Regions from separate parts of the Gordonia malaquae genome, predicted to be linked through region 2. Evidence: predicted binding sites of a transcription regulator. Region 2 holds the regulator's gene; each other region holds the start of a gene.
The links. Region 2 encodes LexA, which represses DNA repair genes until DNA is damaged. Its sites were predicted from a motif close to CGAACANNTGTTCG; they were not measured.

Region 1: a site for LexA is predicted at 5,058-5,071, ahead of WFK36_RS03835 (HNH endonuclease signature motif containing protein). Genes of this name have one in related genera too.
Region 3: a site for LexA is predicted at 5,979-5,992, ahead of WFK36_RS15415 (error-prone DNA polymerase). Genes of this name have one in related genera too.

Annotation. Positions count from the first base shown of each region.
Region 1 is NZ_JBBCUB010000001.1:768,848-779,041, forward strand. Features, by position in the region: gene WFK36_RS03820 (acetyl-CoA acetyltransferase) at 1-533, opposite strand, end outside; gene WFK36_RS03825 (condensation domain-containing protein) at 605-1,891, shown strand; gene WFK36_RS03830 (NAD-dependent succinate-semialdehyde dehydrogenase) at 1,912-3,285, shown strand; gene WFK36_RS03835 (HNH endonuclease signature motif containing protein) at 3,453-4,961, opposite strand; gene WFK36_RS03840 (hypothetical protein) at 5,269-6,147, opposite strand; gene WFK36_RS03845 (HhH-GPD-type base excision DNA repair protein) at 6,184-6,747, opposite strand; gene WFK36_RS03850 (hypothetical protein) at 6,779-7,303, shown strand; gene galK (galactokinase) at 7,290-8,390, opposite strand; gene galT (galactose-1-phosphate uridylyltransferase) at 8,387-9,481, opposite strand; gene WFK36_RS03865 (alpha/beta hydrolase) at 9,493-10,194, opposite strand, start outside.
Region 2 is NZ_JBBCUB010000002.1:618,747-628,940, reverse strand. Features, by position in the region: gene WFK36_RS10000 (PTS fructose transporter subunit IIABC) at 1-705, opposite strand, end outside; gene WFK36_RS09995 (1-phosphofructokinase family hexose kinase) at 740-1,684, opposite strand; gene WFK36_RS09990 (DeoR/GlpR family DNA-binding transcription regulator) at 1,681-2,451, opposite strand; gene WFK36_RS09985 (phosphoenolpyruvate--protein phosphotransferase) at 2,571-4,283, shown strand; gene lexA (transcriptional repressor LexA) at 4,314-4,985, opposite strand; gene WFK36_RS09975 (LysM peptidoglycan-binding domain-containing protein) at 5,151-5,750, shown strand; gene nrdR (transcriptional regulator NrdR) at 5,781-6,227, shown strand; gene hrpA (ATP-dependent RNA helicase HrpA) at 6,232-9,915, opposite strand; gene WFK36_RS09960 (SRPBCC family protein) at 9,988-10,194, shown strand, end outside.
Region 3 is NZ_JBBCUB010000004.1:207,669-217,862, reverse strand. Features, by position in the region: gene WFK36_RS15445 (radical SAM family protein) at 1-65, shown strand, start outside; gene WFK36_RS15440 (ABC transporter permease) at 217-1,017, shown strand; gene WFK36_RS15435 (hypothetical protein) at 964-1,476, opposite strand; gene WFK36_RS15430 (hypothetical protein) at 1,594-2,334, shown strand; gene WFK36_RS15425 (DNA polymerase Y family protein) at 2,334-3,923, shown strand; gene WFK36_RS15420 (SDR family oxidoreductase) at 3,929-5,848, opposite strand; gene WFK36_RS15415 (error-prone DNA polymerase) at 6,005-9,277, shown strand; gene nagB (glucosamine-6-phosphate deaminase) at 9,383-10,132, shown strand.

The DNA.
Region 1 (10,194 bases), on a different contig from region 2:
TCGTCGATCGAGGTGAGGCCTGCGATCTGGTATCCGCGGTCCTCCAGTTGCCCCTCGAGATCCTCCGTGAAGTCGGGACGCTCATCCTGCTTGAGGGCGGCACGGACCGTCGACATCACCTCGGCCCCGAACAGCAGGACGGCATCGGTGCGGCCGGCGCTGATCTCCGTGGCGAACTCGGTGACCAGGTGCTGCGGGCTCTGGCCGCCGGTGACCTCTTCGACGGCCCGGCGAGGGGCCATTCCGATGCGCGCCGCGACAGCACGCGGCATGTTGTTCGGCCGGCCCAGTGGAGACGACGACGCCGGACTCGACTTCTCGAACGACCGCACAGCGGCCGCGACGTCGATCAGTGCCGCGACCTGCGCCGGGTCGACACCGGTGTCGGCGAACGCGGCGCGGGCGGCGTCGGCCGCGAGATCCGCTTCGCCGAGCCCACGGTAGTCGGCGTCGCCGAGGCGTTCGGACGCCTGACCGACGCCTACGATGACGGGAGTGGCCGGATCGATGTCGCCGGCGGTCGTGATTGCCATGACGCTACGTTCCCACGTTGCCATTGGCTGATGGCATTCAGGTAGTGGTGGAAGGGATATCGATGTTCTCCATGGCGCCCACAGACGCCGCGATGTACTGGTTGGGACGAGGCACAGTGAACGACCAGTTCCTGCTCTTCGCCTTCGACCGCGGTGGAGTGCCGGACGTCGTGCAGGAGCTGCGTCGCCGTGCTGCGGCCATAGCCGACCTGCACCTGGCCGTCCGCACGGTGCCCGGTGACCTCGACTTCCCGCGCTGGGCGCCCGCACCGATCCGAGACGACGCGATCGTCGTAAGACCCGGTGACGATTGGCCTGCGTGCCTGGCCGCCGTCACCGCGCTCCGTCCACTGCGCGAATCGTCTGCGCTGTGGCGGGTGCACGTGTTCGACGCAGTCGCCGGGGTTCCACGGGTCGATGGACTGGGACGTGTTGCCGTGCTCCAGATATCGCATGCGGTGGGCGACGGCCGACGTGTCTCGGCGATCGCCCGCGCACTGTTCAGCCGCGAGCCCGCACCGTTCCTGCGGGACAAACGTGTGGCGATCGACGACACTCGTTTGGCGGCACTGAGGTCTGGCCTGCTGATCGGGCCGAATCTGTTGCGTGCGACAGCCCTCGGCCTCGCGGCGTGGGCCGCCGAAGAACCCGACGGCGGTCGCGCGAACGTCGCGCCGACACGGGCGAATGTCAGTCCGGAAGGACCGCGCGAGCTTCGTACCCTCACTGTCGATGCCGCGTCTCTGCGGGTGGCCGGACGATCGTCGACGGTCGGCGTGCTCGTTGGATTGGCGGAGGTGCTTCCGAGCTTCCTCAACGCGCCCGTCCGCGACGCGTCGGTGGAGCTGACGGTCGCATTCGACGACGATCGGGATTCGGCGGCGCGGAACTGCTTCCAGACGGTCGGCGTCGGTCTCCATGCAGATGTCCGTGACCGGGGGCTTCGGGCGTCGCTGATCGCCGACGAAATCGCGGCTGCTCGCGCTCGGGTGTCGTCTGCCCAACGCGCGGCATCTCGCCGGGCTGCAGAATCCTCGCCGGCAGTCCTTGTTGCGACTGCGGCGCGACTCGGTTCGGGCGCTCCGCCACCTGCCTCGGTCGCCGGATGGACAGTGGTCTCGCCGGTGCACAGGGGCGCTGCCGACTTGACGCTTGGCGGCGGCGCTGTCCGATTCACCGCGGGATTCCCCTACTTGTCGAGCGCTCACAGTCTTACTCACGGCGTGCACCGGATCGGTGACACGGTCACGCTGTCGGTCAATGCCGGCGGCCGGATCGCTGATGGAGTTGACGACTACATCGCGTCGTTGGCCAGCGTCTTCGCAGAGCTCACCCAGATCCCGACCGATGGGCCATAAGTCGGCGTATGGTCGGGCACATGACGTCTTATGTGACCGCGAACCCGTCCACCGGCATCGTCGAGAAGGAGTTCGAGACGCTCTCGGACGACCAGATCGATCCGATCCTCGAACGCTCCGCTGCCGCCTACCAGTCGTGGCGCACCACATCGATCGACGAGCGTGTGGCAGTCCTGCGAGCTACTGCCCAGACATACCGAGACCGTGCGGCCGAACTCGGCGCCGTGATCTCGAAGGAGATGGGCAAGCCGCTGCCTCAGGCTGGTGGCGAACTCGCCCTGACCGCCATGATCTACGACTGGTACGCCGAGAACGGCCCTGCGCTCCTCGAGACGAAGCAACTCGACCCGCAGGGCGCCGCGGAGTCGTCGGTGACGAGTGTCCCCGTCGGATCGATCCTCGGCATCATGCCGTGGAACTTCCCGTATTACCAGGTGGCGCGTTTTGTCGCCCCGAACCTGTTGCTGGGCAACGTCATCGTGCTCAAGCACGCGCCGATCTGTGCAGAGTCGTCTGCGCTGATGGAGGAGATCGCGCATGCTGCGGGCACGCCGGTTGACGCGTACATCAACGTTTACGCCACCAACGAGCAGGCGGCGACGATGATCGCCGACCGCCGTATCCAGGGCGTCTCGCTGACGGGCAGCAGTCGTGCAGGCGCCGCCGTCGCCCAGATCGCGGCGAGCAACCTGAAGAAGTCGGTGCTCGAACTCGGCGGGTCGGACGCGTTCATCGTCCTCGACAGTGACGATGCACGTGCTGCGGGTGCGAAGGCAGCGGGCATGCGGATGATGAACGCGGGCCAGGCGTGCAACTCGCCGAAGCGCTTCATCGTCAAGGACGACCTGTACGACGATTTTGTCGCCGGTCTCGTCGATGGTGTGAATGCGCTGGCGGTGGGTGATCCCTCGGAAGCGTCGACATTCATCGGGCCGCTGTCGTCCGTCGCCGCCCGCGACGAGGTCGTCCGTCAGGTGGAGGAAGCGGTGAGCCAGGGTGCGACTCTGCACACCGGCGGTGCGGCGCTCGATCGTCCGGGTGCTTTCATGTCGCCCGGCGTGATCACCGGTGTCACCTCCGACATGAATCTGTACAGCGAGGAGATCTTCGGTCCGGTCGCTGTCGTGTACTCGGTGTCGGACGACGACGAGGCGGTGGCGCTGGCCAACGACGTCGAGTACGGCCTCACCGGCTCGGTCTGGACGTCGGATGTCGAGCGTGGCAAGGACATCGCCGAGCGCCTGGATGTCGGCAACGCGATGGTCAACGAGCACGGAACGTCGCTGCCGGGCCTCCCGTTCGGTGGCGTGAAGCAGTCCGGTTACGGTCGCGAGCTCGGCCAGTGGGGTCTCGGCGAGTTCGCCAATGTGAAGCTCCGTCGCGTCGCCAAATAGGTCTTGTCTCTGCCTTTCGACTCTCGCAGAACTTCCCTGCTCCTTGAGTGGAATTGTCCCTGCTCCTTGAGCGAGCCGACCCCTGCTCCTTGAGCGAGCTTGCGAGTCGAAAGGCAAGTGACGATCTAACGTGCACCAAGGCATGGCGGTGTCCCCGCCTGAGCAGCTCAGGCGGGGTTGCGCACCACGTCGACCCCGGGTGGGGCCGGCGGTCCCGGTGGTGGTGCCGGGATCCGGCACGACAACCATTTCTCGACCGCCGACCCGGACTTGGTGGCCCGGATGGCCGGGAGCAGCTTTTCCGGCTGGAGCGAGTGGTTGACCTTCCACGGCTCGGTCGAGCCGGAGGGTCGCCATCCGACCCGGCCCTTGAACGGGCCGGAAGTGAGAATGGTGGTCTCCCACCCGCCGGGCTTGGTGGAAACACTGCGGTTATGTCCCCCGCAGGCCCCACCCAAATGATCGATATCGGTGGGTCCACCGTCTTGCCAGTCAGGCATGTGGTGCGCTTGGGTCCGTGACCACGGGGTGGTGCAGCCGGGCGCGGTGCATCCGCGGTCCCGACCGAACAGTGCCAGCCTCTGGGCCAGCGAGGCGAGGCGGCGGCCGCGCCCGAAGTGCAGGATCTGTGAGGACTGGCCTTCGAACACTTCGAGCCACGGGGTGGCGTCGGCGGCGATGTCGACCAGATCGGTGACCGGCAGGCGGGTGCCGGTGGCGGTGACCGCGACACCTGCCTGGTTCTCGAGATCCTCCAGCGAAGCGGTGACCACAAGGTGGGCGGGCAGGGCGACGGAGTCACCGAGCGCGCCGTTGGCGAGCAGGTGGTCGAGCATCGCCTCGAGCGCATCGTGGTTGCGCTGGGACTGCGACCGCGTATCGCGCTCACGAGCCGCGGAAAGGGCCTCGGCGTCGGCACCGTAGGCCGCGCCGCGCGGGGACTCCGGGTCGTCCGGATTGTTCATCCCCGGCTCTGCCCAGAGGGTGAGAATTGCTTCGAGTTTTGCTCGAAGCGACGGCGACAGTTGCGCCCGGATCTTGGACATCAGCCGCTTGTCCTGCGGCTGGATCGCAAATCCGCGGGTCCGGGCGCGGTCAGCGTCATCGGTCAACGACCCGTCGGGATCGAGGTGGGCCAGTATCCGGCGACCGACTTCGCGGGTGCCCTCCGGCGTCAACTGCCGAGACAACTCGGCGAGCTCGGCTTCGGCACTCGCCTTGTCTTCGGCAGGAATCGCGGCGGGAATCTCCTCGATGACGGCGGCGATCTCGGTGAGATGATCGACCGACAAATCACCATCGGCGACCGCTGCCGCGGTGGCCGGCAGTGCCGGGTCGAGTTGGTCGCCCGAGTAGTTGTACATCGGGCTGATCGCCAACGCTGCGGCGACGCGGCGCTTGCTGGCACCGAGGCCCAGGCGCAGGGCGGCGGTGAGGTACTTGCCCGGAGTCTGGACGCCAGCTTTGCGGTAGGCCCCGCGGGTGGAGACCTCCGCGTACAGGCGGGCGCCGATGCCGTCGGACCGGCGATTGGAACGCTCGAACACTTCGGACATGTGCAGCACGTCGTCGTCGGTCATCGGGGTCAGCGACACCGATGACAGCTTCACCGCCACCGCGTCCTGCAGGCGGGCGAGCTCTAGAGGCGAATCAGGGAGATCAAAGGTGCTGGTCATGGTGTTCGCCTCCTTTGCGGTGGTGATGTCTGTGTTGTTTGTTATCTCCACTATAGCCCGGTGTGTTGTATAGCACAATAGATTAGTTCGTGAGTTCGATCATCAGTGCGGTCTGCGCGGACGCTTCGACTCGCTTCGCGGGTCTTGAGCGAGCCTGCGAGACGAAAGGCGCTCAACGGGCAGGGGGTTCGCAGGGCTTCGTTGAACGGTGGGTGTTGCCCAGGCTGCAACGAGCAGTGGGCGGGGAAATGCGGCGACCGCACCGGAGAACCGGTGCGGCCGAGGGGGTGAATCTATGCGGGTCTGATCAGAGTGCGGGAGGCTCGTAACCGTTGCGGCCGTTGCCTGCGGGGCCCCGGGTGAGCCGCTTGGGGAGTCTTTCGACCATGCCGCCGATCGGCGCGACCGAGGCGTTGAGCAGCTCGACGACCTCGTTGAGATGATCGACGGTCTCCTGCATCGCCGCGAGGTTCGGGGGCAGTGACGCGAGAGTCTCCGCCAGTTCGGTGAACTTGTCGAGCGGTCCGCCGGGCTCGATGAGCCGGTCGATGGCACCGCCCTCGCCGAGGAGCTGGTCGAGCAGTCCTTCGTCGCTGGCGGCGCGGTCGAGCAGGCCGTCCTGGCGAGACAGCTTCTCGAGGATGCCGTCAGGTGCAGTGAGCTTGTCGACGATCCCGCCCTCGGATGTGAGGCGTTCGAGGATGCCCTCGTTCTCGGTGAACTGATCGACGACGCCGCCGTCACGGGTCAGCCGATCGAGGGGACCGTCCTTCGCGGCGAGCCGCATCAGGATGCCCTTCTCATCGGTCATCTGGTCGAGGATGCCGCCCTTCTCGGTCAGCTTCTCAAGCAGTCCGTTAGGTGCGGTCAGTCGATCGATGACGCCGTTCGGCTGGATCAGCCGGTCGAGTGGGCCACCCGTCGCGAGGATGCGGCCGAATGGTCGGTCGGGGCTCAGCAGGTCGGCGACCTGCGCGAGGATCGTCAGCGGTGCTCGGACGGAAGCGATGTCGGCGGATGTGTGGACGCCCAGGACGTCGTTGACCTCTGTCTCGATGCTGCCGGCCGTGATACGGGCGACGTTGATGATCGACTCGGCCGTGCCGAGCACGATGCTTGCGGTGGCGAATCCGACGCGGAACGGCAGGCTGATGACCTCGCGCGCATCGATGGGTGCCTTGCTCATGCGCGAAGTGTACCCGGCGGTACCACGTACGCCCTACTACTTCTTTGCGGCCGCCTTGGCGGCTTTCTTGAACTCGCGGACCTTGATCAAGGAGTCGGCGTCGACCACGTCGGCCACCGAACGGAAACCTTTGCGGCCGTAGTCGCCGGTCACCTTGGTCCAGCCGGCGGGTTTCACATCGAGTTGCTTCGCGAGCAATGCGGTGAAGATCTTGGCCTTCTGCTCGCCGAATCCGGGAAGAGCCCGGATCCGTCCGAACAACTCCTCACCGCTGCGCGCCGTCGTCCAGATCGACTCGGTGTCGCCGTTGTACTCGTCGACGACGACGCGTGCCAGCTCCTGAATTCTTCCGGCCATCGATCGGCCGTAGCGGTGAATCGCCGGGGGAGTGGCGCACAGATCGGCGAACGACTCGGGTTCGGCGACAGCGATCGCCGCCGGGTCGAGCGTTCCGAACCGGTCCTTGATCTTGGCGGGTCCGGCGAAGGCACGCTCCATCGGAAACTGCTGGTCGAGCAACATCCCCGCGAGCAGTGCAAACGGGTCCGTCGAGAGCAGCTCGTCGGCGACCGGGTCCTGAGCAATCTGAATTCTCGCCATACGGCCATGGTAGTGCTGGCACACTGTCGCCATGCGGACACTGGTGGGGACTCGGTCACGGATTGTAGGAATTGCGGCATCGCTGCTCGTTGCGGCGGGAACGTCGGCGTCGATCGTCGGACCGTCGCAGGCGAACGCGGCGCCGTCGGCAGAGCCTCACTATGTGAAGACCATCCGCTGCGACAGCGCGAATCCGTGGCCGAAGCCGCGGATCCGACTGCCCGTCGACATCTACACCGGCATCAGGTTCCCGTCTGACGGGCTGCCCGGACCGGCCATCGAACTGCGGGCCAATCAACCGATCACGGGCGACCCCTGGCTCAACATCACCGAGTACACGATCTCCACGCGCGTCAGCTGGCACAACCTCCGCACAGGTCGCCGCGGCGTTGTCGTCACGCCCACTCGGGCCCACCGGGTGACGTGGCAGGCCGTCGTCCATCCCGGCACGGGCCCGGTGAAGCTGACGATTCGTCAGAAGATCGGTGCGATGGCGTGGAACCCGATGGTGAACCCGCAGTACAGCAGGTGCGGAACGACGATCAACGCGTGGTGATGTTCGCGCCCGCGCCCGCGCGGACCCGAGCGACCGTCGGGCGAGGGTGACCCGAGCGTTCCACCTGTTCCGGCAGATCGGCCTCGATCTGCGCGGCGGCCTCGGCCGATGCGAGCACAACAACTGAGCCGCCGAAACCGCCACCCGTCATTCGCGCTCCATGCGCACCCGCACCAAGGGCCGTGCGCACGATCTCGTCGATGGCGGAGGTGGTGATCTCGAAGTCGTCCCGCATCGACGCGTGGGATTCGACCATCAGACGCCCGACGCAATGCAGATCGCCTGCAGTGAGCGCCGCCGCCGTGTCCAGGACTCGGCTGTTCTCGGTCAAGACATGTCGCGCTCGTCGACGGTCCACCGGATCGTCCACACGACGCCAGTCGTCACCGGCCGCACTGCGCAGCTCGGGGACACCGAGTGCGGCGGCTGCGGCCTCACATGATCGTCGTCTGGCGCCGTACTCGCCCGCTGCGTGGCTGTGCGGACTGTGCGAGTCGACGACCATCACCGTTGCGTCACCGAGTTCGATCGGCACCGGCGTCACCTGCATCGACCGGAAGTCGATGAGCATCGCGGTGTCGACGGCACCGTGCAGGATGCTCAGCTGGTCCAGCAGTCCGGTGTCGGCTCCGACGTAGCGGTTCTCCGCGTCGTGCGCGACGGCGGCCACCGTCCTCCGGTCCAGATCAGGTCCGCCGGCCGCCGCGGACAAGGCGAGGACCACCGCACACTCCAGCGCCGCAGACGACGACAGGCCCGCCCCGACCGGGACGGCCGACGTCACCACCATCGCGCCACCGGGCACATCGACCCCTCTGCATCGCAGTGCCCACACACATCCGGCGACGTACGCACCCCAGCCGCCGACGTCGCCCGGGACCGTGTCGAGGCTGATCGTGACCTCCGAGCCGGCGTCGACCGCGTCGGACATCGTCTTGACCTTCAATGACGAGGCGGTCGGGTCCGGATCGAAGTCGACGTGGGTGCCCCGGTCGAGGGCTATCGGCAGCGCGAAACCGCCGTTGTAGTCGGTGTGTTCGCCGATCAGATTCACGCGCCCGGGAGCGTAGGCGCGAACGCCGCTCATCTCATCGCCGCCCGGAGGTCGGCGGCCACGGACTCCGGAGTCCTGTCGGTGATGAACGCGTCGCGGGCCGATTCCGATCCGGCGAGGTACTTCAACTTGTCGGCGGTCCGGCGGATCGAGAACATCTCGGCGTGCAGTCGCCCCTCGGGGGCCTCCGACCGATACTGATGCCATGACGCGACATACGGGAGCGGCGAACCGTAGAGCGCGTCATACGCGCGCAGCACCGAGAGATAGACGGCGGCGAGGTCGTCGGTCTCGGCGTCCGTCAGTTCGCCGAGGTGGCAGACGTGTCGGTTCGGGTAGACGTGGACTTCTGCAGGCCAGCGAGCGGCGAACGGCACAAAAGCGGTGGTGTGCTCGGTGCGTACGAGCACCCTCTCGTCGTCGTGGACCTCACGATCGAGTATCGCGCGGCTCAACTCGACGCCGTGGATCTCCCGGTGCTCGGTCGCCCTGCGCAGCATCGTGTCGGTGCGACGAGTACGGAACGGATACGCATAGATCTGGCCGTGCGGGTGCGGCAACGTCACGCCGATCTCGGCCCCGCGGTTCTCGAAGCAGTGGACTTCGGCGACGTCGTCGCGCGCGAACAACTCGGTGGTTCGGTGCGCCCACACGTCGAGGACGAGCCGGGCGTCGTCGTCGGAGAGTGCGGCGAACGACCCGTCGTGATCGCTTGTGAAACAGACGACTTCGCAGCGGCCCGCACCTGCGACTTCGGAACGAAGCGGGTCGTCGTTGACCAGCGCGCTCGTCTGGCCAGTCAACGAGGGGAAACGGTTCTCGAACACGGCGACCCGGTAGCCGTCGCCGGGGATCTCCGACGACAGCCCTTCCGGATCGGGGCACAGCGGGCACATCTGCCGCGGCGGATGATACGTCCGCTCCTGCCGCGAGGGAGCGATGATCACCTGGTCGCCGGTGGCGGGATCGTATCGGACGACACTGACCGGCCCGTCCGGCCGCTGCGGCAGATCACGCCGATCGGTCCCGAGAACACACTCGTGACTGTCGCCGAACAACAGGATCTCGCGTCCGTCTGCCAGTCGGCCACGAACAGGTTCAGGAAGGTCTCGAAGCGTCGGCACGCTGAGGAACGTTAGAACAGGTTCTTGAGGAATGCAGCAACCGTGGCCTGTTCTTGACGTGACGCATCGGTCGAGCTTCCGGTGAGGTACGTCTTGGCGACCACCTTGTTGCTCGACAACTGTGCCGTCGTCAAGTACCGCAGATTGGCGGGAACCGCGGTCTCGTCGTCGACCAGCTTCTGGCTGAGGAGGATCGGCCTGCTGAACCCGCGCGTGCGGAGCTGCAGACCTTCGCGCAGCGCGGTGTCGAGCGCTGAATTGGCCGCCAACGGGGCGGTCACCAGCGCGGACAGGTTGGTCGATCCGATCGCCTTGGTGAGGGCCGGCGCGCACATCGTGCGCGCTTTGGTGACGAGCTCCTTACCGCGGGGAGTCAGCAGATCGGTCACGTCGTCGGCGTCGAGCGAGGCGAGTGCGTACACGACGTCGGCGACGGTGTCCGGCGACACGGGGCTCGACGCCGGGCTCAGGCCCGCGAGCACGTCGTCGTAGCCGACGGGCAGGGCGGTGGCTGCCGCGCCGCGGAAGTCCATCGACCCCTTCTGCCAGGTGGTGGCACTGCGGGCGAGTTCAACGGCGGTGCCCGCACCGAGTGCGTCGCCTACTGCTGCCCAGCGAGGCGACACACTCGGTTCGATGTCGGTGAGCGCCTTGACCGCGTCGACGACAGTGTGCGCGGACGCACCGAAGTCGACGTACTGCGGGGATCCGGT
Region 2 (10,194 bases):
CACACCGACGTCGGTCGCGAAGATCACCGCGTCTGCAGCGGACAGTTGGGCCGCGGTGAACGGTGTGGTCCCGCTGGATCCCTGCGTCTCGACGGCGAAATCGACGTCGGCCCGTTCGGCGGCGAGTTTGAGGGCGTCCGCGGCCATGTAGGTGTGGGCGATGCCGGTGGGGCAGGCTGTGATCGCGAGAATCGACGTCTTGCCCGTCGGCTCGGAAGCGGGTTCTGGAGCAGGAGCCGGAGCGGCCGGTTTCGGAGTGACGGCGTCGGTGACGAGCTCTACGATCGTGGTGTCGTCGGGTGCGTCGCGCAGGCTCTGGACGAACTCCGGGCGGACCAGAGCGCGTGCGAGGGCGCTGAGCACCTTCATGTGCTCGCTGCCCGCGCCGGCGGGCGCAGCGATCAAGAAGACGATGTCCGCCGGTCCGTCCTTCGCTCCGAAGTCGACGGGGCGGGACAGTCGGGCCATCGCGAGAGTCGCGGAGGTGACCGATTCCGCGCGAGCGTGGGGGATCGCGATGCCGCCCGGCAATCCGGTCGGGGAGCTCGCCTCGCGGGCGAGCGCACCAGCGATGAGATCGGACGGGTCTGCGGAGCGGCCGGCGTCACCGACGAGCGCCGCGAGGGTGCGGACTACAGCCTCGGTGTCGGCGCCCGCGTCGGCGTCGAGCAGCACCAGCGATGGAGCGATGATGGGATCGGACATTGTCTTCTACCTTGCTGTGGGGCGGGGAGGGGGTCTACAGGCGGGTGACGGTGATGCGTGCGTGGTCGAGCAGGTCTGGGGTCGGTGGGGTGGTGCCGGGCAGTGACGCGGCGGCGGAGCCGTATGCGACAGCCCGCGCGAGGCGATCGGCCGGGTCGGCGCCGGCGTGGTCGGCGATCAGATAGCCGGCGAGGGAGGCGTCGCCTGCCCCGACGGTGCTCCGGACCCGCACCTCGGGCGCCGAGGCGAACCAGGCTTCGCCTCCGACCGCAAGCACGGCGCCCGCGCCGCCGAGAGTGGTGAGCACCGCTCCACGGGTGGATTCGGCGAGTGCGATGGATGCGCGCGCCGCCTCCGAAGGATCGCCGTCGGCCGCGGCGGACTCGAGTGCGACGGGATCCGCGCCGGTCAATTCCGCAAGTTCCTCAGAGTTCGGCTTCATCAGATCCGGGCCCGCAGCCGCCACGTGACGCAGAGGAGCGCCTGAGGTGTCGACCGCGATGTGCACGCCGACGCCGCGAAGCGCGCCGATGACGTCGGCGTACCAGGTTGCGGGCAGACCGGGCGGGAGTGAGCCGCAGAGCGCCAACCAGTCCGCGTGGGCTGCATGCTCGACGATGGCCGTCACCAGGGACTGCGCCTCGGCGGCGTCGAGCTTCGCGCCGGGTGCATTGATCTTGGTGGTGACGCCATCGGGGTCGGCGATCGTCAGGTTCACCCGGACGTCTCCGGCCACGTCGATCGCGCTGTGCGGCAGGCCTGCTCGTTCGAGGTGATGGACGAACGAGTCGCCCGCGTGCGCAGGCGCCACAGCCATCGTCGGAAGCCCTGCGGCATCGACGACTCGGGCCACGTTCACGCCCTTCCCGCCCGGCTGGTCGACAACACCGACCGGTCGGTGGACGCCGCCGGGTATCAACGGCCCGTCCAGTTGAACCGTCCGGTCGATGCTCGGATTGGCTGTGACTGTCAGAATCATGCGACGACCACCTCGATGTCGTGTTCGGTCAGTGCGGTGACGAGAGCCGGGTCGATGCCGGCGTCGGTGACGAGGACGTCGACGTCCTCCAGGCCGGAGAAGCCGACGAGTTCCTGGCGGTTCATCTTCGACGAGTCGGCCAGCACCACCACGCGGTCGCAGCAGGCGATCATCGCCCGTTTGGTCGCGGCTTCGTCGGAGTCTGGAGTGGACAGGCCGTGATCGGCGGTGAGCCCGTTTGTGCCGATGAACCCGACGCTCACATGAAGTCGCGCGAATGCCTCGACGGCATCGGCGCCGACCGCAGCCTGCGTCTTCGGTCGGAGTCTGCCTCCGATCAGCAGCACCGTAGACCGTGACAATCCGGTGAGCGACGACGCGATCGGCACGCTGTTGGTGACCAATTGCAGGCGTGCGTCACCACTCACCGCAGTCGCGGCCTGGTATGTGGTGCTCCCGGCGTCGAAGAGGACCGAACCACCGGTGGCGGGCAGGAAGCGCTGCGCCGCGACGCCTATCGCGGCCTTCTCGGACTGACGCGCGGCCTCCCTCGACGGGAGGTCCGGTTCGTCGACGACGGCGGCGACGTCGAGTCGCACTGCTCCGCCGTGAACACGCATCAGGCTGCCGGAACGCTGCAGGACCGCGAGGTCGCGCCGGACGGTCTCGCCGGTGACTGCGAATCGTTCAGCCAGCTCGGCGACGGACACGCGGCCGCGTTGGCGGACTTCGTTCGCGATCGCCTGTTGGCGTTCTTCGGCGTACATGTGACGACTCCTGGTCAGCTGAGCACTTGTGTGTTGATTCATCTTCGTTTGCTTGGATTACATCTTTGTTTACTCCCGTACCGTCGGGTGCGTCAAGGACTTCTTGTAATCTCTCTCACATGAGCCAGATCGATGCCGCGCCCGTGCAATCCGCCGACAACCCGTTCGCCGCCAGTTCCGTCGTGACCGGGACTCCGGTGGTCGGCGGGCTCGCATACGGCCCGATCATCCGCATCGGTGAGCGGCCGACGTACGACGCATCGGCCGCGCCCGTGGCCGACACCGAGCGCGAGTCCGAGGCCGCACGTTTTGTCGATGCCGCGACAGTGGTGGCCGCACGCCTCTCCGAACGGGCATCGCACAGCACCGGCGTCTCCGCTGAAGTCCTCACTGCCACAGCGGGTCTCGCTCGCGATCGCGGGTGGATCGGCGCGGCGTCCAAGCTCATCGCCGCGGGCAGCCCGGCGCCGGCCGCCGCCGCCGCGGCCACTGAACAGTTCGTCGAGATGTTCACCAAACTCGGTGGCCTGATGGCGGAGCGAGTGACCGACCTGCGCGATGTCCGCGACCGGGTGATCGCCGAACTCCTGGGCCTTCCGGAGCCGGGGATCCCGACGCCCGAGGTGCCGTCAATCCTGTGCGCCGACGATCTGGCGCCGGCGGACACCGCCGGACTCGATCCGGCGTTGGTTGTCGGATTGGCGATGCGGCTCGGCGGACCGAGCAGTCACACGGCGATCATCGCCCGCCAACTGGGCATCCCGTGCATCGTCGCCGCGGCCGACCTCGACGACATCCCGACCGGCGCGCACGGTTACGTCGACGGCGGCACCGGAACCATCGGTATCGACCCTGATGAGGACTTGATCTCGGCCGCGATCGTCGCGGCGCGCGACACGGCGGAGAAAATCGCCGCGTGGCGGGGTCCCGGTGCAACGGCCGACGGAGAGCCGGTCCTCATTCTCGCGAACGTGGCCGACGGCGTGTCGGCGCGGGCCGCGGCAGACGCGCCCGTGCAGGGTGTCGGCCTGTTTCGGACCGAGCTCGCATTCCTCGACCGTGCGACCGAACCGACGCTCGAGGAGCAGACGGCGCTGTACCGCGAGGTCATCGATGCATTCGACGGTCAGAAGGTGGTGATCCGAACCCTTGACGCGGGCTCGGACAAGCCGCTGAAGTTCGTCGCGAACACCGACGAGCCGAATCCGGCGATGGGTGTGCGTGGGAACCGGATAGTCGCGACGTACCCGGAGATCCGCAACGGGCAACTCGATGCACTCGCCGCCGCGGCGAAAGGGGCCGGGGCGGTTCCGTGGGTGATGGCGCCGATGATCGCGACGGTCGACGAGGCTCGCGAGTTCGCCGGTCAGGTGCGTGGTCGGGGCATGGTTCCCGGCGTCATGATCGAGGTGCCGTCGGCGGCGATACTTGCCGACAAGATCCTTGCCGAAGTCGATTTCGTGTCGGTCGGGACGAATGATCTGACGCAATACACGATGGCCGCCGACCGCATGTCGCCTGAACTCGCGTCGCTCACCGATCCATGGCAGCCCGCTGTTCTCGCACTCATCGAGATGATCGGACGGGCAGGAGAGAAGCACTCCAAGTCGGTCGGCGTCTGCGGCGAGGCTGCGGCTGATCCCCTGCTGGCCTGCGTACTCGTCGGGCTCGGCGTGCGATCGTTGTCGTCCGCCCCGGCGGCGTCGCCCGCGGTGGGACTCAAGCTCGGCGGCGTGACGTTGCAGCAGTGCCGTGACGCCGCGACCGCAGCGCTCGCGGCGACCAGCGCATCCGGCGCGCGCGATGCCGCGCGTGCCGTGGTCGGCGCCTGAGGACCGGCGCCGACCACCAGCGGTGATGCGTCAGATACGACGCATCACCGTGACGACCTTGCCGAGAATCGCGGCGTCGTCGCCGGGGATCGGCTCGAAATGCTCGTTGTGGGGGAGCAGCCACACGTGGCCGTCCTTACGCTTGAACGTCTTCACCGTGGCCTCGCCGTCGATCATCGCCGCGACGATGTCGCCGTTCTCGGCGACGTTCTGCTGACGGACGACCACCCAGTCGCCGTCGCAGATGGCGGCGTCGATCATCGACTCGCCGACCACGCGAAGCATGAACAGCGAGCCGTCGCCGACAAGTTCCTTGGGCATCGGGAACACTTCTTCGACAGCCTGTTCGGCGAGAATCGGGCCGCCGGCGGCGATGCGGCCGAGCACCGGCACGAAGGTCGGCGTCGGCAGCGACTCCGACGAGTCGTCGGCGGGAGGCGTGCGATTGTCGTCTCGGACGTTCACCGCGCGCGGACGATGCGGATCGCGCTTGAGGAGACCGCGGCGCTCGAGTGTCCGGAGTTGATGCGCCACCGACGATGTCGACGTGAGGCCGACGGCTTCGCCGATCTCGCGGATGCTCGGCGGGTAGCCGCGCTCCCGGACCGACTTCCGGATCACCTCGAGCACTTCACGCTGACGCTGAGTCAGCGACGCCTCCAGGGTGGAGGTCGAGAGCAGGGGATCGGGATTGTCCGCCATCGTCGGTCCTTTCCATTCGAACATCGCATGTGAACTGACCTCGACGTTAGTCGACTGGATCACAGATTTCAAACAATTGTTCGACGTGTTGCTGACTTTGTCGGACCCATGGTGTTAACTATCGAACAAAGGTTCTTCGAACAGTTGATCGAACAGGAGGCTCCGATGAGTCAAGCACTGATCACCCGCCCCGCCGCTCGCGCGGACCGCTCACCCGAGCGTGCGCGCATCTCCGCTATGACCTGCGATATTCCGGTCGTCGACACGCGGCGCGTCGATCATTCGAGTCCGCGCGTGGACGGCGATGTGTGCCGCCCGACAGGGCGAGGACGACGACGATCGGCAGGCGTCGACTCGCTCAAGCATGAGCCGCAGGCGCAGTGGGAGGCCCGCGATCGGGCGGTCCTCCGGCCCAGTCGGGCGTCCCGATCGACCGTGGCCTCGCCGGCGACGAACCGTTCGAACACCGAGGCCGTGTTCCGTCGTCGTCGAGTCGTCGGCTCGCTGCTTCTCGGTGCGGTGCTGGCCGGCGTGGTGTGGATCCTCGCGATCATCGGAGGGTCGTACCAGGATGCGGCGACGCCCGACGTTCCGGCGGCCACCCAGGTGGTCCATGTCCGGTCCGGAGAGTCGCTGACGGACGTCGCTCACCGGATCGCACCTGATCTGCCCGCGGCGGGGGTGGTTGCTCAGTTGCGTGCGATGAACGGTCTGGACACGTCGGGTCTGCGGGTGAGTCAGTCCCTGGTTGCTCCCGCGTACTGACCGCCTCGAGCTGGACGTTATCATCGGGGGATGCGCTGCCCGTTCTGCAAGAACGACGACACACGAGTGGTGGACTCCCGAGTTGCCGATGACGGCCTGGCGATCCGCCGCCGTCGATCATGCGCAGAGTGTGGTCGACGCTTCAGCACGGTGGAGGCAGCGGTGCTGTCCGTCGTGAAGCGCAACGGGGTCACCGAACCGTTCAGCCGCGAGAAGGTCATGAAGGGCGTCCGTCGGGCGTGTCAAGGCCGCAGCGTCGACGAAGACGCGCTCGCCAAGCTCGCCTCGCAGGTGGAAGACACCGTACGTGGTCTCGGCTCGGCCGAGATACCGAGCAATGAGGTCGGACTGGCGATCCTGCGTCCGCTCCGCGACCTCGACGAGGTCGCCTACCTGCGGTTCGCCTCCGTCTACAAGTCGTTCGAATCGGCGGACGACTTCCAGAAGGAGATCAACGAGCTCCGCGAGCGCGTTTGACTCCTCAGAACTGAGCGATCGCCTTGAGCACTCGCTTCTCAGATATTGGGCCCGCAGTCCCCAACTGCTGTGCGAACAGGCTCACCCGGAGTTCCTCCAACTGCCACTGGACCAGATCGTTCAACGCGTCCTGTCGAGCCTCCGGGACCTGCGCCAGCCGCTGATTCCATGCCGCGATCACCCGGTCGACGACCAGCATGCCCTGGTTGTCGCGGGCTGCCGACCCCGGGAGCGATTCCAGGCGGAGTCGCGCAGCCGTCAGGTAGCGCGGCAGCGACCGCAGCGCCGCGCCAGGAGTGACGGCGACGAAGCCGTCGAACACAAGATTGGCCGCCTGATCGGCGACGTCGTCGGCGGCGAGCGAACCCGTGCGCGAATCGATGGTGCGCCTGAGTTCGGAGTATTCGGCGAGCGCCGCGACCGCGAGGTCGAAGTACTCGGGCGCCAGTGAGCGCACGGTCGGTGTGATCCGCTCAGACACGGCCGCGAAGTCGGAGGGGCCACGGAGGTCGCCGAGTGTGTTCTCGCGTGCGAGGACGTCGGTGACGGCTCGACGCGTGCAGTCGGCGAGCAGTGCGTCGACGTCCCGGTAGGGGCTCTGACTGAGCGCAAGCCTGCGTGCGGGCGGCAACGACGAAGCGAGTTTCCGGCTCGGCGGAGCGATGGCCAGTGTCAGCAGTTCACGCACGCCTGCTGTGATCCCGGCGTCGCGCGCCACCGGGCTCGGGACGGTGGTGACCCGAACGCCCCGGCCGGGGACCACGACGAGGGTCGGGTACCGCGTCACCTGCTGGCCTGCGAGCGTCTGCACGCGACTGTCGTCCAGCGTCCCGATGCCGTCGGAGGCCCAGGCGGTGTGGACGGCGGCGTCGGCGGTGGGACTCGCGGTGGTCGGGCCGAACTGCGAGCGGAGGTCGCCGAGGCGGTCGCCCCGAGCGATGACGGCGCCCTTCGTGTCGTCGACGACGGCGAAGTGCATCCGCAGGTGGTCGGGCAGAGTGTCCGGTCGGAAATCGCGCGGACCGAGCGACATGCGAGTGATCGACGAGAGCTCTCGCGCGAGCGCCGGAACCAATGCCTCGGAGCGAGGCGTGAGCTGGTCGAGGGCGAGATCGGCATATCTCTGCGCGGGTGACATAGACTTGCGCAAGCCCTTGGGAAGGGACTTGATCAGCGCTGTCGCGAGTTCACTGCGCATGCCCGGCACCAACCAGTCGAAACCGCCGTCGTGGACGTGGGACAGCAGCGCACGCGGAATCACAACGGTGACACCGTCGTCCGGTGCGCCGGGTGAGAAGTTGTACCGCAACTCGAGGCGGGTCTCGCCCTGCTGCCAGGCCTCCGGGAAATCGGCCGCAGACGGACCGTCGTCGGACCCGAGCATGTCGACCGAGAGGTTCAGCAGTGTCGGATCGGCCCGGCCCGCCTTCTTCCACCATGAGTCGAAGTGCCGCGCGGACACGACGTTCGGTGGGACGCGGGCGTCGTAGAAGTCGAAGAGTTCGGCGTCGGAGAGGCCGAGGTCGCGGCGACGAGCGCGGTGTTCGAGATCCTCTGCGCTGGAGATGATCTCGGCGTTGTGGCGGACGAACGCATGCCTGCTGCGCCACTTTCCGGCGACGAGAGCCTCGGTGATGAAGATCTCGCGCGACGTCTTCGGGTCGATCGGCCCGTAATGCACACGACGCTGCACGACGAGCGGCACGCCGTACAGGCTGACGCGCTCGTAGGCCATCACCGCGGCCCGACGGGTGGACCAGTGCGGTTCGCTGTATGTGCGGGTCACGAGGTCGCCCGCGGCCGACTCGACCCATTCCGGGTTGATGGCTGCGACCGTGTGTGCGAACAGTCGGGAGGTCTCCATGAGATCGGCGGCCATCACGAATGCGGGCGGCTTCGATGACAGGAACGATCCGGGGAAGATCGCGAACTTGGTGCCGCGGGTGCCCAGGAACTCGCGTGTGTCGCCCTGGCGGGCGCCGATGTTCGTGAGCAGGCCGGTGAGCAGGGACGTATGGATTGCGGTCGCGTCGACCTCGGTCGTCGGGATCTGCCAGTCGAGGTCGCGGACCGTGCGGGTCAGTTGGCGATGCAGGTCGATCCATTCGCGGACGCGCAGGAAGTGGATGAACTCACGTTCGCACTGTCGTCGGAACTGATTGCTCGACAGTTCGGAGCGCTGCTCTTGTAGGTACGACCACAGTTGCACCTGACCGAGGAACTCCGAGCCGGGGACTGCGTGCTTCTTGTGCGCGGCAGTGGCTGCGTCGCGCTTGTCGGACGGGAACTCTCGAACGTCAGGCAGTGCGAGCGCCGCCGCGATCACCAGGACGTGGTCGAGGCAGCCGTTCTCGTGACCGGCGACGAGCATGCGGCCGAGCCGCGGGTCGACCGGGAGTCGTGCCAGCGTCCGACCCACCTTGGTCAGCCGAGCGGAGGCGGAGTCGGTGTCGGTGACGGCGCCGAGCTCGGACAGCAGCGCCATGCCGTCTCGGATCGCGCGGGACTCCGGTGGCTGCACGAAGGGGAAGTCGGCGATGTCGCCGAGCTTCAGCGACAGCATGGACAGGATGACGGCGGCGAGGTTGCTGCGGAGGATCTCGGGATCGGTGTACTCGGGGCGTGCGTCGAAATCGTCCTCGGCGTACAGGCGGATGCACACGCCGGGAGCCACGCGCCCGCAGCGTCCGGCGCGTTGACGAGCGCTGGCCTGCGACACCTTCTCCACGGGAAGCCGCGTGACCTTGGTTCGCGTCGAGTACCTGGAGATGCGCGCGGTGCCCGAATCGATGACGTAGCGGATTCCCGGCACGGTCAGCGACGTCTCGGCGACGTTGGTCGCCAACACGATACGACGGCCGTCCGACGGGCTGAACACCTTGTGCTGCTCGGCGACCGAGAGTCGGGCGTACAGCGGGACGACCTCCACATCGGGTCGTCGGCCGAGCGTGTCCGCGGTCTCCCGGATGTCGCGCTCGGTCGGGAGGAAGACCAGGATGTCGCCGTTTCCGCCGGACCACAGTTCCCGGACAGCGGCCTCGATCGCGGCGATCTGGTCGAGGTCGGCGTGGTCCTCATCGTCGGTCGCGAGCGGCCGATAACGCACCTCGACGGGATACGTTCGACCGGAGACCTCGATGATCGGGACCGCGTCGTCCGGTCCCGCGAAATGCCTCGCGAATCGATCGGGCTCGATGGTCGCCGAGGTGATGACAAGTTTCAAGTCGGGCCTGCGCGGCAGGAGCTGCTTTAAGTACCCGAGCAGGAAATCGATGTTGAGGCTGCGTTCGTGCGCCTCGTCGATGATCAGCGTGTCGTAGCGACGCAGGAGCGGGTCGGTCGTGATCTCGCGCAGGAGGATGCCGTCGGTCATCACCTTGATCTGCGTGTTCTTCGAACTCTTGTCGGAGAACCTGACCTGGTACCCGACGGCGTCGCCGATCTCGGTGTGCAGCTCGTCGGCGATGCGGCGCGCCACCGATGTCGCCGCGATGCGCCGCGGCTGCGTGTGGCCGATCGACGTCCGCCCCATCTCCAGGCAGATCTTCGGGAGTTGGGTGGTCTTGCCCGATCCCGTCTCGCCGGCGATCACCACCACTTGGTGGTCGCGGATCGCTTCGGCGATCTCCTCGCGGCAGGCGCTGACGGGCAGCTCGGGCGGATAAGTGATGGTCAGCGTCGACGACATGATCCGTCAATCCTACGTGCGCGCTGAACAGAACCGTTGCCACGCCGTCGCCCGGCTGGTGAGGTGTCGGTCATGACGAACGACTCACGACGTGTGATCTCCGCCCAGCGAACCGTGACCGCGCCGGCCGAGGTGATCTTCGACCTCATCGCCGATCCGACACGGCAACCGGAATGGGACGGCAACGACAATCTGCGGAGTGCGGCTTCAGGCCAGCGAATCCACGCCGTGGGCGACACCTTCGACACCGTGCTCACGACCGGCGACGTGCGCCGCAAT
Region 3 (10,194 bases), on a different contig from region 2:
CAGAAGAGGGTGCGGCGCCGCAGGCGGTCGGTGTTGTCGAGCCCGAGAGTTTGACGCTGTTCTGACCTTTCGACGCGCTTCGCTTGCTCAAGGAGCAGGGATGCAGGCTCGTTTGAGGAGCAAGGGGATGCAGGCTCGCTCAGTGGGCGCTCGTATCGACTGCTCCTTGAGCGAGCTTGCGAGTCGAAAGGTCGGCGGAGGTGATTGGATTAGCGGGTGTCCGCACATGACGTGATCGCGACGGCTGTGGCCGTGATCGTGCTGGCGGGAGTGTCGGTCGGCGTCTTGCGCTGGTACGGCGTCCGCGAGCGGTGGGCGACGGCGTCGGCGATTCTGCGCGGGATGGTCCAACTCGCGGTGGTCAGTGTCGCGCTGACAGGCTTGATCACGCATCCCGGATTGGTGCTGCTCGCGGTGTCGGTCATGTTCACGGTGGCGGTCGGCACTGCGGCGCGACGCCTTGCTGCTCCTGGAGCCTTTTGGCGGACAGCCGGATTTGTTGCGCTGGCGGTGGCTTCGGGTGTGGTGGTCGCGCTCGGAGTGGTGTTCGCGACCGGTGCGCTGGAACCGACGTCGCGATACCTTTTGGCGTTGTCGGCGATCGTCATCGGCAACACCATGAACATCACGACGCTCACCGGACGGCGTCTCACCGAGACGCTCATCGAGCGCTGGGGCGAGGTGGAGGCCTGGCTGGCGCTCGGTGCGACGCCGCGTCAGGCGGCGGCGTCGATGGCACGACATGCGGTGCACAGTGCGTTGGTGCCGTCGATCGATCAGACCAAGACCACCGGGCTGGTCACCTTGCCCGGCGCCTTTGTGGGTGCGATCTTCGGTGGGCTCTCGCCGGTGGAGGCCGGCCGCTTTCAGGTGCTTGTTCTGGCCGCGCTACTGGCGTCCGGATCGATCGCGGCGGTCGTGACCGCTCAGGTCAGGGCTTCGTCGCCGACGCGGCCCGAATCGTTAGTGTCGCGTGTCAGCACGCGACACTGGACCAGGGCGGGCGGCCACCGCTGACGCTGCACAGACAACGGCCGTGAGCAGGATCGTGGCAGTGGTCGCGACGATGACGGGCGTCTTCAGTGGAACCTGAGATACGAGGCCTGTCGCTCCGATGCTGACGAACAGGTCGCCGTAGAACACTGCGGGCCAGATGAGCGTGATGAGCGGTGCGAGTGCTGCGAGTGCACATGCAGCGGCTGCGACCGCGTTCGCCAGGGGGAGGAGCGGTCGGACTTTGGGAGACGGCATCAGGCCGATCAGCGCGGCAAGAATAGCCGCGACTGCTGCTGCGACCACCGCCCATCCGACGCCGACCACGCCGAGATCGTCGCCGAGATCGACGCTGGCCATGGCGAGCCCGTTCCACGACCAGTCGAGGCCGAGCGGGGCCAACGAGATCCACGGCAGGGCGGTGAGCGCGATCGACGTCACCGCGGCGATGATCGCGGCGAACGGATAGAGGCGTGACTGCATGCGTCCGAATCTACGTGGCGTACGGAAGGGTCGGGGCCGCGACCAGGAGCGTTGACGGTTGTCGGAGGTCGGTCGTACAGTATCGAACAAGAGTTCGAACAGTGGGAAGGGGAAGTGATGGCACGATCAGAGGAGGTAGAAGCCCTGCGGAGGCGCCTGGCGGGCATGTCGGGCGACGCCGTTGCAGAGACCTCAGTGCTCCCCGTTCCCGAGGCTATGGCGCCGCTGTTCCCGCGCCGGGGTCTGTCTCGCGGAACGGTGGTCGCGTCCACCGGGGCGATCACCGTTCCGATGGCCGTCATCGCCGAGGTGACTCGGGCGGGTGCCACGGTGGCGCTTGTGGGACTCCCGCGACTCAACCTTGCTGCCGCTATGGACATGGGGGCGGATCTGAGTCGCGTCGCGGTCGTCACCGAGCCCGGTGTGGACCCTCTGGAGGTTGCGGGGGTGCTGCTCGACGGCATCGATCTCGTGGTGCTCGGGCCCGACCTCGGTCCTGGCCGCAAACGCGGGCCGGTTCCGCCGTCGCGAGCTCGGGTCCTGGCGGGCCGGGCACGCAAGCAGTCGTCGACGCTGCTCGTCCTCGGCGACTGGCCCGGAGCATCGGTCCGCATCGAGAGCGAGGTGACCGAATACCGGCACGTGCCCGCGCGGCGGAGCGGTTTCGGGCGCATCGGCGGGTTCGGCGTGGACGTGCGGGTGACGGCTTCGGGTGCTCGCCCGTCGTCGGGTGGTTTCGACCTCGTCGCCCCGGGTATGGGCGAGACGACACCGGGGGAGAATCCGGTGCTGCAGTTGGTCGCGGCGCACGGTTCGGTGCAGCGCCCGTCGCGTCCGGCACTCGCCGTGGCGAACTGATGGACCCTCAGGGCGGTCGTCGGGTGATGGCCGTGTGGTGCCCGGACTGGCCTGCGGTTGCGGCCGCGTCGACGGCGGGCATCACGGTGGCCGAGCCGATCGCCGTCCTGCATGCGGGAAAGGTGGAGGCGTGTTCTCGGGCGGCGCGCACCGTCGGCGTCCGACGCGGCATGCGGAAACGTCAGGCGCAGTCGTTGTGCCCGGACCTGGTGGTGTTCGACGCTGATCCGACTCGTGACGGCCGACTGTTCGAGCCGGTCGTCACGGCGGTGACCGAGGTGGTCCCACTCACGGAGGTGTTGCGTCCCGGGCTGCTGGTGGTGACTGCCGATCGGGCTGCGCGCTACTTCGGAGGGGAGGCGGTGCTCGCCGAGCGGATCGTCGACGCCGTCGCCGCGACGGGTGTCGCAGCGCGAGTGGGAGTGGCAGACGAACTGTTCACCGCGGTCCTGTCCGCACGGTCCGGGCAGTCGGTGCCGCCGGGCACCGACGCCGCGTACCTGGCGACCCGGCCGATCTCGGACCTGACCGTGGAGATCGCGCTGTCCGATCCGACACGTCCCGATCTTGTCGACCTGTTGTGGCGACTCGGCATCCGAACGCTCGGCGCATTCGCCGAACTGCCTGCCGCCGACGTCGCGTCGAGGTTCTCGGCGGACGCCGTTGTCGCGCACCGGTTGGCGAGCGCAACGCCCGGCAGGCGGCCGAGTCGTGCGCCGATCCCGGCCGTGCTGGACGTCGAGTACACGTGTGATCCCCCCGTCGACCGCATCGACTCGGCCGCCTTCCTCGGCCGTCGGCTCGCCGAGGAGCTGCACCGGCGTCTGTCGGCGGCGTCGCTGGCGTGCACTCGGCTCACTGTTCACGCGATAACCGAACGTGGACAACGGCATTCGCGCACCTGGTGGTGCGCGCAGCCGCTCACACCGGATGCCACCGCCGACCGCATCCGTTGGCAGCTCGAAGGGTGGCTGGCCGGTACGGCGGGACGTGATGCGGGTGGGGCCGGTGCACCGGACTCGCCGATCGCGCGGTTGCATCTGGAACCGGTGGAAGTCGTCGATCCCGGATCTCTGCAGCACGCATTCGTCGGGGCCGGACTGCCTGCCGCGGTCGGCGACGGGCTCACCGATCGAGCTCGACGTGCGCTCGTCCGTGTGCAAGGTCTCCTCGGCGGGGAGTCGGTGCGGGTGCCGATCCGCAGCGGTGGACGCGGGCCCGCCGAGCAGGTCGCGCTCGTGACGCTCGGGGACGAGCAGGTGCCGCCGCGTGATCCGAACGCCGCCTGGCCCGATCGGCTGGCCCGGCCGTCGCCTGCATTGCTGTCGCACACCGACGCCGAACTGCTCGACGCCGAAGGCGATCAGGTCGAGGTGACGCCACGCGGCGGCTTCACCACGGAGCCCGCCGAGGTCCGGGTGGGGCGTCGGCCGTACGCGGTCTGCTGGTGGGCCGGGCCGTGGCCGTTCGGCACCGACGCCGAGCCGACGAGCGTCTCGGCGAGAGCCCAGGTGTTGCTGGAGGATTCGCGAGCACTTCTGCTCTGCTACCGAGAACGCGCCTGGACGGTGGAAGGAGTGTACGAGTGAGGAGCTCAGCCCTTGCCGAGTGCTGCGTCCGACTCGCCGACCAGCAGGTACTCCTGGTGCATGAGCCGGTTGGTGAGCCGAGGGACGGTGTGGTGCCCGAGGTCGACGATGTCGCCGATCAGCGTGTTCACGCGTTTGGGCTTGTCGATGATCGCGCGGAGTACCCGACTTGCGGCCTTGTCGACGCCCCAGATGCCGTGCTGCGCCTGGTAGGCGTCGGTGGGAGCGATCATCTTGGTCCGGGTCAGCGGCAGTCGGACGGTGCTGAACGTGACGTGGTCGGACAGAGTCTCGGCGGCCGTCGCGTCGCTGAACGCCTCGAGCGCTGCCTTCGACGCACCGTACGCGCCGAACCTGGGACCGTGGCTCTGCACCGCGACCGACGACACGTTCACGATGTGCCCGGCCTGGCGTTCCACCATGTGCGGCAGCAACGCCAATGTCAGGTAGACGGCGCCGAAGTAGTTGACGGCCATCGTCCGCTGGTAGTCGTGCGAACGGTCGACCGAGTTCAGCGTCGACCGGCGGATCGATCGTCCGGCGTTGTTGACGAGGACATCCACGTGGTCGTGCTCGGCGATGATCGACTTGATGAGCGTCTGAACGGCCGACTCGTCGGTGATGTCGGCGGGATACGCGTAGGCGTGTCCGGCGGGAAGGCCGTCCTTGGGGGTCTCGGCGTTCAGCTCGTCGGCGACGTCGGTCAGACCGTCGACGCTGCGCGCCACCAGGAACACGTTGGCACCGCGCGTCACGCACATGCGGGCCGTCGCCTTGCCGATGCCCGACGACGCGCCCGTGATCAGCACGTTCTTGCCGACCATCGAACCACGCGGGTCGGTGCGGCGATGTCTCGCCGGGTCGAGATTCTCGTACCAGTATCGCCAGAGGCCGGGCCCGTAGTCGGCGAGATCGGGCAGTTCGACGCCGAGCGAGCGAAGCACGGCGAGCGTCGTGTCACTGCGGAATCGGACGGGGAGAGAGACGAGGTCGAACAGGACGGGAGGCACGTCGAGCTGGGCGGCGACGGCGTCGCGCGCGGCACGCAGCGGACCTCGCGAACCGGCGGCGAGCACCGGGCGGACCACCGCGCCGGGCAGCGCGTTGAAACCGCGAGGCGCGTCGAAGGCGGGCGCGAGCGCGTTGAACATCTCGGTGACGGTCCGCCGCTGCGGGTCGGACAGGTGGAACACCAGCGAGTCGTCGTCCGGCCGGTGATGCAGCAGCGCGACGATCGAGTCGGCGACGAAATCGACCGGCACCAGATTCACCCACCCGAGGTTCGGCAGTGGCATCTTGAGGAACGACGGCAACTGCCCGAGCAGCGACATCTGACCGAAGAAGTAGTAGGGCCCGTCGACCTTGTCCATCGTGCCGGTGACTGAGTCGCCGACCACCGCGGACGGCCGATATACGCGCCACCGCAGGTCGGGTGTCTCACGGACTGCCTTCTCCGCCTCGAACTTCGTGCGGTGGTAGGCGGTGGGGAAGCCCTGACCCAGGTCGAAGTCGTCCTCGGTGTACTCGCCGTCCCAATCTCCGGAGACGGCGATGGACGACACGTGGTGCATCGTCGCGCCGAGGTCGGCCGCGAGTGCGGCGACACGCGCGGTGCCGTCGCGGTTGGCGGCGTCCTGAGATGCGTCGTCGGCGGTCACGTCGTAGATCGCGGCCAGATGGATCACGTGATCGGTGCCGGTGAGCACCGTCGCGTCGTGGATGTCGAGGCCGTCGACAGTGAGATCGCCGGGCACGGTGATCACTCGTTCGCCGCCGTCGATGCCTTCGAGGATCTGTGCGAAACGTGGAAGCGAACCGGGACGCACCAGCGCGGTGACACGGGCGTCGGCGTCGCGCGCCAGGAGTCGTTGCAGCACTCGACTGCCGATGAATCCGCTTGCGCCCGTCACGAAGTAGCTGGTCACTGACACAGGTTCTCATATGTGGCATGCGTTCGGTGCGCTGGCACGATTATGTGCCTGTCGGGTGTCGGATCTGTGTAGTTCGATTGATCAAGTCGGTTCGAGCAATCCTGCGGCTATCTATTCCGTTTGTCGAACGTGTGTTCTATAATCGGATGAATGGGGTGGAGCAACGGTCCGCCGACCTGGTCGGAGATGGAGAGGGTGCTGTCGGGCCGAGGCCCGGGGGCGGGGGACCGACGCGGCGAGACGTTTCCGCCCAATGTCGGTGATGGCGGCGATTCGCCTGCATGGTCGCGCAAACGCGGCGAGTACGTGCCTGCCGACATCGCGTTCGGACGGTCGACGATCGGATACGCGGAACTGCACGCCCACAGCGCGTACAGCTTCCTCGACGGCGCATCGATGCCGGAGTCGATGGTCGAGGAGGCGTGGCGGCTCGGGCTGACAGCGTTGGCGCTGACCGATCACGACGGCTTCTACGGAGTGGTCCGCTTCGCCGAGGCCGCGCGAGAATTCGGCATGCCGACGGTGTTCGGCGCGGAACTGTCACTGCAGCACGACGCGCCGCGCGCAGGCGCCGTCGACCCGGAAGGCGATCACCTGCTGGTGCTCGCCCGCGGGGACGAGGGCTATCGCAGGCTGTCGAGAGTGATCGCCGACGCGCACATGACCGGAGGGGAGAAGGGGCGGCTCCGGTACGACGCCGACGCGATCACCGCGGCCGCAGGCGACGGCCACTGGCAGATACTGACCGGCTGCCGGAAGGGATCGGTGCGTCGGGGACTGGCGCGGGCCGGGCGGATCGGCGCCCGCGATGCGCTCGGCGACCTCGTCGATCGGTTCGGTCGTGACTACGTGACGGTGGAACTGACGGCGTCCGGCTGCTCGGACGACGACGAGCGCAATGCGATCCTCGCCGACATCGCCGCCGAACTGCGCCTGTCGACGGTGGCGACGACGGGCGCACATTTCGCCGGACCGGCCAACCGCCGACTCGCGACAGCCGTGGCCGCGGTGCGTGCGCGCACCGACATGACGACGATCGACGGCTGGCTGCCCGGCGTCGGAGGGGCGCACCTGCGCAGCGGCGACGAGATGGCTCGCCTGATGCCTGCGCACCTCGACGCCATCGACAACGCCGTCCAGCTGGCGTCCGACTGCGCGTTCTCCCTCGGTCTGATCGCCCCGAATCTCCCGCCGTTCGACGTCCCGAAGGGCCACACCGAGGCGACGTGGCTGCGGCATCTCACCGAGGAGGGGGCGCTGCGCAGGTACGGGACGCGCGCCGCCCGCCCGGACGCGTACCGACAGATCGAGCACGAGCTGGCGATCATCGAGACGCTGACCTTCCCCGGGTACTTCCTGGTGGTCCACGACATCGTCTCGTTCTGCAAAACCCACGACATCCTCTGCCAGGGGCGAGGGAGTTCGGCGAACTCCGCGGTCTGTTACGCCCTCGGCATCACCAACGTCGACCCCGTTGGCAATCATCTGCTGTTCGAACGCTTCCTGTCGCCCGAGCGTGACGGTCCGCCCGACATCGACGTCGACATCGAATCGGATCGGCGCGAAGAGGTGATCCAGTATGTGTACTCGCGGCACGGTAGGGCCAACAGTGCGCAGGTGGCCAACGTCATCACGTATCGGGGGCGGTCGGCCGTCCGCGACATGGCACGTGCGCTCGGATACGCGCCAGGGCAGCAGGATGCGTGGGCCAAGGTTCCAGACTCCGCACCGGACGATGTTCGAGACCTGGCGTCACAGATCTCGTCGATGCCCCGCCACCTGGGCATCCACTCCGGCGGGATGGTGATCTGCGACCGGCCGATCGCCGACGTCGTCCCCACCGAGTGGGCGCGGATGCCCGGCCGCAGTGTGCTGCAGTGGGACAAGGACGACTGCGCCGCCGTGGGGCTGGTGAAGTTCGATCTCCTCGGTCTCGGCATGCTGTCGGCGCTGCACTACGCGATCGACCTGGTCCGCGATCACAAGGGGATCGACGTCGACCTCGCGAAGCTCGATCTCGGCGAGGAGGCGGTGTACGACATGCTGTGTCGCGCGGACTCGATCGGCGTGTTCCAGGTGGAGTCGCGAGCCCAGATGGCGACACTCCCGCGGTTGAAGCCGCGGAACTTCTACGACCTCGTCGTCGAGGTGGCGTTGATCCGACCGGGGCCGATCCAGGGCGGGTCGGTGCACCCGTACATCCGACGTCGCGACGGCAAGGAGAAGGTCACCTTCGACCACGACTCGATGCGCGAGTCGCTCGGCCGCACCCTCGGAATCCCGCTGTTCCAGGAGCAGATGATGCAGGTGGCGGTCGACGTCGCAGGCTTCGACGCCGGTGAAGCCGACCAACTGCGGCGGGCGATGGGATCCAAGCGGTCGCCGGAACGGATGAAGCGACTCAAGGCGCGTTTCTACGAGGGGATGCGTGAGACGCACGGCATCGTCGGCGACACGGCCGATCGTATCTACGAGAAGATGGCGGCGTTCGCCAACTTCGGGTTCCCGGAGAGTCATTCGCAGAGCTTCGCGTCGATCGTCTTCTACTCGTCGTGGTTCAAGCTGCATCACCCCGCGGCGTTCTGCGCTGCTCTGCTGCGGGCGCAGCCGATGGGCTTCTATTCGCCGCAGAGTCTGGTGGCCGACGCCAGACGGCACGGCGTCGAGGTGCACCGACCCGACGTGAATCGGTCGTTGTCGTACGCGACCCTCGAGAACGACGGACTCGACGTGCGCATCGGGCTCGCCGCGGTGAAGGGGCTGTCGGACGACGTGGCGCAGCGGATCGTCGACGATCGCAGCACCGGCGGCCCGTTCACCTCGGTGGCCGACCTGTCGCGTCGCACCGAGCCCACGCTTGCGCACCTGGAGGCGCTGGCGACGGCTGGTGCGTTCGAGTGCTTCGGTCTGGATCGGCGGGCCGCACTGTGGGAGGCCGGAGCCGCGGCCGGAATGCGCGACGACCAACTCCCCGTCGTCTCGCCGCGGTCGGCGCCGACACTTCCCGGTATGAGCGAGGTGGAGCTGACTGCCGTCGACGCGATCTCCACCGGCATCTCACCCCGCTCGTACCCGACGCAGTACCTGCGCCCGCGACTGAACGCGATGGGAGTGATCCCCGCCGACGGCCTGCTCGCCGTGCCGGACGGGTCCCGTGTGCTCGTCGGGGGAGCGGTGACGCACCGCCAACGGCCCGCGACCGCGTCGGGTGTCACCTTCGTGAACCTCGAAGACGAGACCGGCATGGTCAACGTCGTCTGCTCCGTCGGCCTGTGGGCGCGCTACCGAACCCTCGCGCAGACCGCGTCCGCTCTGCTCATCCGCGGAAAAGTGCAGAACGCGGAAGGCGCGGTGACCGTCGTCGCCGATCGCCTCCAGAAACTCGACCTCAAAGTCGGAACCCGCTCCCGCGACTGGTGCTGACCGGTACGAGTCCCCCGAGCAACTCCTCTGTTCCCCGAGCGGAGTCGAGGCGGAGCAACGTACCCTCGAACCGAACCCACACACTATGGAAGGTGCAGGTAGCGCATGGAGGTCGTGATCGTCGATCACCCGGAACAGGTGATGGCCGACATCGTCGAGAACGCGGTCCGAGGCGGAGCGAAGACCATCGGTCTGGCCACCGGATCGTCGCCCCTCGCGACGTACGACGAGCTGATCCGTCGACACCGTGACGAGGGACTGTCGTTCGCCGGCGTCAACGCGGTCCTGCTCGACGAGTACGTCGGGCTCGTGCCGACGCACCCGCAGTCGTATGCGCGGTTCATCCGTGACAAGTTCACCGACCACATCGACATCGGCGACGTCCATTCCCCGGACGGCATGGCACCTGACAGCCGGATTGCCGCCGACGCCTACGACGCACTCATCGCCGAAGTCGGCCCGGTGGACGTCCAGATCCTCGGCATCGGCAGCAACGGCCACATCGGCTTCAACGAGCCGTCGTCGTCGCTGACCTCGCGCACCCGCATCAAGACCCTGACCGAGAAGACCCGGCAGGACAACGCCCGCTTCTTCGACTCGTTCGACGAGGTCCCGATGCACGTCATCACCCAGGGGCTCGGCACCATCTGCGATGCCAAGCACCTCATCCTCGTCGCGACCGGATCCGGGAAGGCAGCAGCTGTGGCAGCCGCTGTCGAAGGACCGCTGTCGGCATCGTGCCCGGCGTCGGTGCTGCAGCTCCACCGCCACGCGACGATGGTCGTCGATCCCGCCGCTGCCGCCGACCTCAAGGACGCCGACTACTACAAGTATGTCTGGGCCAACAAGCCCTGATCGGGCTAACACTGCAAAGATCGCTCGTCTCATCGGCTTACGAGGGCACATTGCCCTCGTAA